Regions from separate parts of the Neorhizobium petrolearium genome, predicted to be linked through region 2. Evidence: predicted binding sites of a transcription regulator. Region 2 holds the regulator's gene; each other region holds the start of a gene.
What was found. Region 2 encodes LexA, which represses DNA repair genes until DNA is damaged. Its sites were predicted from a motif close to TGTTCNNNNTGTGTTCNG; they were not measured.
Positions count from the first base shown of each region.

Region 1: a site for LexA is predicted at 1,266-1,283, ahead of QEO92_RS31820 (ImuA family protein). Genes of this name have one in related genera too.
Region 3: a site for LexA is predicted at 863-880, ahead of QEO92_RS23405 (ImuA family protein). Genes of this name have one in related genera too.

Region 1 is NZ_CP123002.1:129,712-131,978, forward strand. Features, by position in the region: gene QEO92_RS31810 (putative bifunctional diguanylate cyclase/phosphodiesterase) at 1-129, opposite strand, end outside; gene QEO92_RS31815 (hypothetical protein) at 374-556, opposite strand; gene QEO92_RS31820 (ImuA family protein) at 1,330-2,085, shown strand; gene QEO92_RS31825 (Y-family DNA polymerase) at 2,006-2,267, shown strand, end outside.
Region 2 is NZ_CP123000.1:1,689,842-1,692,108, reverse strand. Features, by position in the region: gene QEO92_RS08735 (VOC family protein) at 1-681, opposite strand, end outside; gene lexA (transcriptional repressor LexA) at 881-1,603, shown strand; gene QEO92_RS08725 (ComEC/Rec2 family competence protein) at 1,584-2,267, opposite strand, start outside.
Region 3 is NZ_CP123000.1:4,837,889-4,840,155, forward strand. Features, by position in the region: gene QEO92_RS23405 (ImuA family protein) at 1-841, opposite strand, end outside; gene QEO92_RS23410 (metallopeptidase family protein) at 1,014-1,451, shown strand; gene QEO92_RS23415 (DUF1737 domain-containing protein) at 1,470-1,676, opposite strand; gene QEO92_RS23420 (HpcH/HpaI aldolase/citrate lyase family protein) at 1,673-2,267, opposite strand, start outside.

The DNA of each region.
Region 1 (2,267 bases), on a different replicon from region 2:
CTCCGCAGTCCGTGTGACCGCATCGTCCCAGACCGTCACGCTCTCCTGATCGTGTGCGATCTCCGTACGCATATTGGAGACGATCAGGGTGACGAGATCCTGTTGGCGTTGCGCGGCGGCTGCATCCATTCGGCCGGCCGACCAATACAAGCTGAGAAGGACGAGCGCGCCGAAGACGACCGAAATAGCGAAAGGAAGCAAACCCCAAAGGAAAAGCCTCGACCGGGAGAACATACCTATGCGACCACCGTTCTTGTTATTTCGAATATCGTAAAACAGGAACACTTAATGTCCCTGCAACGGCTATCGTTCCTGAAGTCTTAATCTCCAGCGGCAATCCGCTCGTCGCAGCTCAAGCGTCCTGCCGCGACCTTCAGACCGGAGCTTCGTCGACGGTCTCGTCACCCGGCCGGCTCAGCATTGCCAGCAATTGCTGCCGATCCCGCAGCCCCATCTGAAACAGATCGATCAGATCGGCTGCCAGCTTGGAGGCACGAGCAGTCTCTTTTTGGAGACCTCGCTGAAGGCAGACCTCATCGAAGACGCTCTGCAGCATCTGGAGTTCCTCCGGTTCAACCGGAGACGCAAAGGAATGATGATTCTGGAGCATTGCGGGATACGGTCACCAGCTTTGTTGGACGCGTTATATAAGTTTAAACCGACGCGTTCCTATCAGCGAACCTTCATGGATCATTTATTGTAGATGGAACGAACAGGTGCTCGATGGACAGCATGCGCTGGGTCGGTTCTGATCGCTTTCCCCGGCTTGGTTCTCAGAAAAAATTGTCCGATACTTGCCCGATGTCGGCTATGGCTGGGCATGCGACCGAAATCGAAATGGTCGCCTGGATCAGGGGCAGAATACTGGGTGTCGCGCTAACTGTTAATGACGGTTGAGTTATTTCCAACGCCGGATCTACGATCGGCATTTGCCCCGATTGTGGATGTCGAAGCCGGATAACGCCCTCGATCGCCGCATGTGCGCCTTCGCCGGCGGTTTCGGGTTGACCTCCCGTCGTCAATACTTCTGCCCGGCAGACCGGTCCTGTCATGTGGCGAAAAGCTAACTATCTCAGCTGCTCAATTTTCCCAAGCCGCTTCGGAACCCTGCTCTACGGACAAAAGTCCAGCGTCGTGCGCAGGGCGAGGGTATTTCAAAAAAAGTCCCCTTCGGTCATCGCTCTGAATCCGCTCGCTGAATCGACGATTCCACCGATCGAGCCCTGCAAAGCTGCCGTACATGCACATTGACTCATTTTCCAGATTAGAACAGATACAGAACATATTCGTTTCTCTCAAGCAATAACAGCTCCCGCGAAGAAGGAGACCATGAGCCAATCCGCCTCAACTGCCGTTCTTTCGGAACTGCGCGAACGCATCGCACATCTGGAAGGTGCCGCCAGCCGCCAGAAGACCGTGCTGCCGTTCGGCGTATCCGACATCGATGACTGTCTTCCGGGCGGCGGGCTCGCCTATGGCGCCATCCATGAGGTGGCGGGCGGCGGCAATGGTGCGGTGGATGGGGCAGCGGCCGCACTCTTCGTCGGCGGCATCGCGGCGCGAACGAAGGGCAAGGTGGTCTGGTGTTTCACCCGCGCCGATCTCTTTGCCCCGGCTCTGGCGCAGGTGGGCTTGCATCCCGACCGGGTGATCTATGTCGAGGCGGGCCGCGAGGAGGATGTGCTGGCAAGCTTCGAGGAGGCTCTGCGCTATGGCGGCCTTGGCGCCGTCGTCGCCGAACTGGTGCGCCTGCCGATGGTCGCTTCGCGCCGGCTGCAGCTCGCCGCCGAAAGCTCCGGCACGATCGGACTGGCGATCCGGCGATGGCGCCGGCAGGCGGAAGCATCGGATTTCGGGATGCCGACGGCGGCGGTGACGCGGTGGCGTGTCTCAGTCCTGCCGTCCGAGCCGCTTCCGGTTCCGGGCGTCGGCCGCGGACGCTGGCGCGCGGAGCTGATGCGGGTGAGAGCAGGGGAGCGCGCGGAATTTGTCATAGGTGCATGTGATGGCCAGGGTCGTATCTGTCTTTCTTCCGACACTGCCGACGGATCGGGTGAGGCGCGCCGATCCTTCGCTACCGGCTGACAAGCCGCTGGTGATCGTCGCCAAAAGCGGCTCCAAGCGGTGGATTTCTGCCGCCGACACCGCGGCTCTGAAACTTGGTCTGCATGTCGGCATGCCGGCAGCCAAGGCGCAGGCGCTGGTCCAGGGTCTGATGATCTTCGATGCAGATCCGCATGCCGATGGTGAGACTTTGGAACGCCTGT
Region 2 (2,267 bases):
TTCGAGATCTTGATCCTGCATGACGCGGATGCGTGTGTTCGAAGCGACAAGCTCCACGGCCGCAGCTTCGATCCCGGCTTTCGCAAGCAGCACCTCTTCGAGCAGAGGCGCAAAATCGCCGGGCGATGCGGCCGAAAGAACGATCTCGCTCAAGCCGGTCACCGTATTGGAATGGCGTTCCAGTTCGCCTCGATCGGCCGGCAGGGGATTGATCCGCTGTGCGGAGAACAAGAAGAAGTCCGGCGCACGCTCGTCTCCCGCAAAGGCCAGCCGGAAGCTTGCCTCAGTCTCGGAACCATCCGGCATCTTCACGCCGCGGGAGAATTCCAGGATATCGCCCGCGGAAATCCCGCGCAGCCTGAAACGCGCGTGATCGGCTGCCGCATCGCCCGTGGCAACCGCGAGGGCCGAAAAGCCCTGCCTGTTACGCGCCTTGCGGAAGGCGAGATCCCGGGCGGTGAAGACATTGCCGCGCTTGGCCGCGGCTGCCGCCTGACGCCGGTTGGCGATCGCCAGCGGCTCCAGATAGGCCCCATCCGAGAAAAACACGCAGGCATTGGCCGTGCCGAAAGGATGAAAGGCCTCCGGCGCAACTGTAAATCCGAGTTCTGCCAGTCGTGAACGCGCGACGGCAAGGTCCGCCACCGGCAGAACGAGATGATCGATTAGTCTAGCATTCACGCGAGAGCCCCCAGAATCCGGAATCGCAGCACTACATTGGCAGCGGATCGGCTTCGAGCAAGTGGTGTCGGAAGAGATATGTTGCAGACATCCATGAAGAAAAATCATCATACTTCACGAAAATTTAGGGACTTGCGGAACACATATGGAACATATAGTGTATGTTCTTGATTTGTTTCCGACTCTCAAGGTGCCAAATATGCTCACGCGCAAACAGCAGGAATTGCTTCTGTTCATTCACGAACGCATGAAGGAATCCGGCGTGCCGCCCTCCTTCGACGAAATGAAGGACGCGCTCGACCTCGCGTCGAAGTCCGGCATCCACCGGCTGATCACCGCACTGGAGGAGCGCGGCTTCATCCGCCGCCTGCCGAACCGGGCACGTGCCCTTGAAGTCATCAAGCTGCCGGAAGCCTATCAGTCGAGCCTGCAGCCACGCCGCGGCTTCTCGCCGAGTGTTATCGAGGGCAGCCTCGGCAAGCCGCAGCCGGTCGCTGCCGCTCCGGCCAAGCCCGCAGCCAACGACGATCTCTCCAACGCCACCACGGTTCCCGTCATGGGCCGCATCGCCGCCGGCGTGCCCATCTCGGCGATCCAGAACAACACGCATGATATCGCAGTGCCCGCCGAGATGCTTGGTTCCGGCGAACATTACGCGCTGGAGGTCAAGGGTGATTCGATGATCGAGGCCGGCATCCTGGACGGCGACACGGTGATCATCCGCAACAGCAACACCGCCAATCCGGGAGACATCATCGTGGCGCTGGTGGACGAGGAGGAAGCGACGCTGAAGCGCTTCCGCCGCCGTGGCGCCTCGATCGCGCTGGAAGCCGCGAACCCGGCCTACGAAACACGGATATTCCCGCCCGACCGGGTAAAGGTTCAGGGCAAGCTGGTCGGCCTCATCCGCCGCTACCATTGATCAATTGCCGGAGCGGTTCCGGGAGCGCCGAGGCGAACGTCTTGTTCCGCCAGTCATAGTGGCGATGCCTGCTCCAGGGGCGGTCATGGCCGGCCATGGCGGGGCGAATAGTCCATTGCCGGATGTCGGCTGCGCCGTGCAGGGAAATTTCGAGCGCACCAGTCTTTCGCAAAGCATTGCCGTTGATCATCAATGCGCCGGAGCGGCAATGATCGAAACGGGCGCGCGGGGCGATGATGATATGGGCAGCATCGCAGGCCGCACCGGCATAACGGCTGTCTTCGACGGAGGCTATCATGGTGCCTCCGGAAGTTTTCACCCCGCAAAAGACACGCGGCTCGCAAACGAAATGACCGGCAGGCACCTGCCTGATGCGGGACCGCACTGCTTCGATTTCGGCCTGCGTCAGCTCGCGGCGCTCCTCAGATTTCCCATCGGGCGGTTTGTCTCCTGCTGATGACACGTCCGGTTTTATAGGATCGCCCAGGAGAAGTGCCCGTTTCCACTGGCCGTAGATGAAATCGGGCGGACGGGTGCGGTTGGTGGCAATGCCTTCCCTGCCTATCAGGGCAATCATCGTTCCGTCCTCGGAAACGAGAATATCCGGCAGGGGCTTCGATCGTTCGTGCCAGGAGAACAGCAATGCGGCGGCAACGAGCGGAAT
Region 3 (2,267 bases), 2.4 Mb from region 2:
GGTTACGGAAAGAGGAAGTTTCTCCTGTTTCACGGTCGAGCGAAAATTGACGGTCACGGGGATTCCACTCCAGAAAGAAGGAGAGCGGAGCCGGATTGCGGCTCTTCTCCAGGGTCAGTTGGAAAACGGGATGGCCGATGCTGCCGCCAAGCATGGATCCATTCGGAAGGCGTCGCCCGGAGGCTCGCGCCGGTTTGACAAGGAAGCGGAAAAAAGCACTGCTCGCTTCTTCTTCGCCCGCATGCCGCAATAGGAAAAGCGGCCGTCCCGCTGCTTTCGCCCGCAGGCCAAGCCTCCGGCTTTCGGTAAGGCCGAAATGCCTCGGGTTGCCCCGGATTTCGAGAATGGTGGCGGACAGGACACCGCTCGCCACCGCGGCTTCTGCAAGCCATAGTGCATCATCCAGCCTGCGCGGCGACGCATAAAGAATCTCGTGAGGGTCCAGCCCGAATTGCCTGAGGCCAACAGCATAAGGAGCGCCGGCCTCCTGCCTGGAAACGACGTCACCGACCCATAAAACCGGTGCCTCGCTTGTTTCCATGGCCTTGAGATAAGCGGCAAGCGCAAGTACAAATCCGCTCGCCGCGCCCGCATCCAGCATCACCATCGAACGAATTTCCGTGAGGCCGTCAAATGGCAGGCCACCATCCAAAGCAGCGTCCAGAGGCGCTATGCCGAATGGCAGACGGGGTTGATTGTTCCTGGATTTTTGCGCTTCAGGATCCGCGGCAGCATCTGCCTGCTTCGCCGCAGCCAGGCTGGGCAAGGGTTTTCCCTCCATTCTGGCGATCTGTTCGCGCAGGGCAAAAAGCGTTTCCCGCGCCGTGGCGTTCTCGGCCATGGCGTCAGCTCCCATCATGAATGTTCACTTTATGTTCTTATGGATTCCAGAGGCCTTCGAAAGAGTCAACAACCAAATGGCAGGAATCTTTTCCTCTGGCGGTAGGCCAATGATTCTTCTCTCGAAAAATATCGGCGAAGGCACTATATGGGCCTGATCAGAAGGAGAACTCATGGCCCGTATCGACCAGACCGACGATTGGCGGGATCGCCACGCGCCGACGATCAACTCGTTCGAGTCGCTGGCGATCGAGGCCTATGGTCACTTGCCAGAGGAATTCCGGGCCCTTACCACCAACCTGATCATCGAGATCGAGGATTTTCCGGATGATGAGGTGTTCGAAGATATGGCGCTCGAAACACCCTTCGACCTGCTCGGTCTGTTCGAAGGTCGCGGCATTTCCGAGCGCTTCAATATGGAAACGGGCGAACTGCCTAACCGCATCCGGCTCTATCGCCGGCCGATCCTCGATTACTGGGCCGAAAACGATGAGACGCTGGGCGATATCATCACCCATGTGCTGATCCACGAAATCGGTCATCACTTCGGCTTGAGCGACGACGACATGGAACGCATCGAGGCCAGCGCCGAAGACGCCGCCCAGCGTTAAGGTCAATCGACAGAGCTTTTATTGCTCGCCAAGTTTCATGTCCGGATCATAATCCTTGCCATGAACGGTCTTGATGACCGCCTGGCCGCACTGCATCTCGCCGGTCGTGGCATTGAAGGCATAGGTCGGGGAACCATGAAGCTCCCAGCCCTTGTTCAGCGCAGCTGTCACCTTGTGGCAGAAAGAAGAGTCGTCAGGACCGGTGAGGAAGCGATAGAGTTTCATGAAAGTTTCTTTCGTTCGGCAATGATCCGGTTACTGGCGACAAGCTTTTCAGCCTCCGCCAGATGGAGGCGCTCGACCATTTTGCCGTTCAGATTGATGACGTTGAGATGTTGGGCTTCCGGCCGGGCAAAAGCGGCAATCACCGCTTCAGCCTCTTCCACGGCCCGCGGGTCGGGACCGAAATGCCGGTTAGCAGGTTCGATCTGGGCCGGATGGATCAACATCTTGCCGGAAAAACCCATGGCACAACCTTGGGCACATTCCGCATCGAAAGCTTCCGCATCCTTGAAATCGTTGAAGACGCTGTCGATCACGTCGATGCCATAAGCCCGTCCGGCAAGCACCACCTGCATCAACCAGGGCACGAGGTAGGCACGGCCAGGCTGCGACAGGACACCGGTTCCCTTGCGCAGGTCGTTGAGGCCGACGACGAAACATCGGAGCCGCTCATCCGCCCCGGCAATCGCCGCCGCGTTCAGAACACCTTTCGGCGTCTCGATCATCGCCCATATGGCAAGCTCGTCTGGGGCACCGGTCTCGGACAGGATATCCGCGATCGCTTGCACCTCAGAAACCCGCTCCACCTTGGGA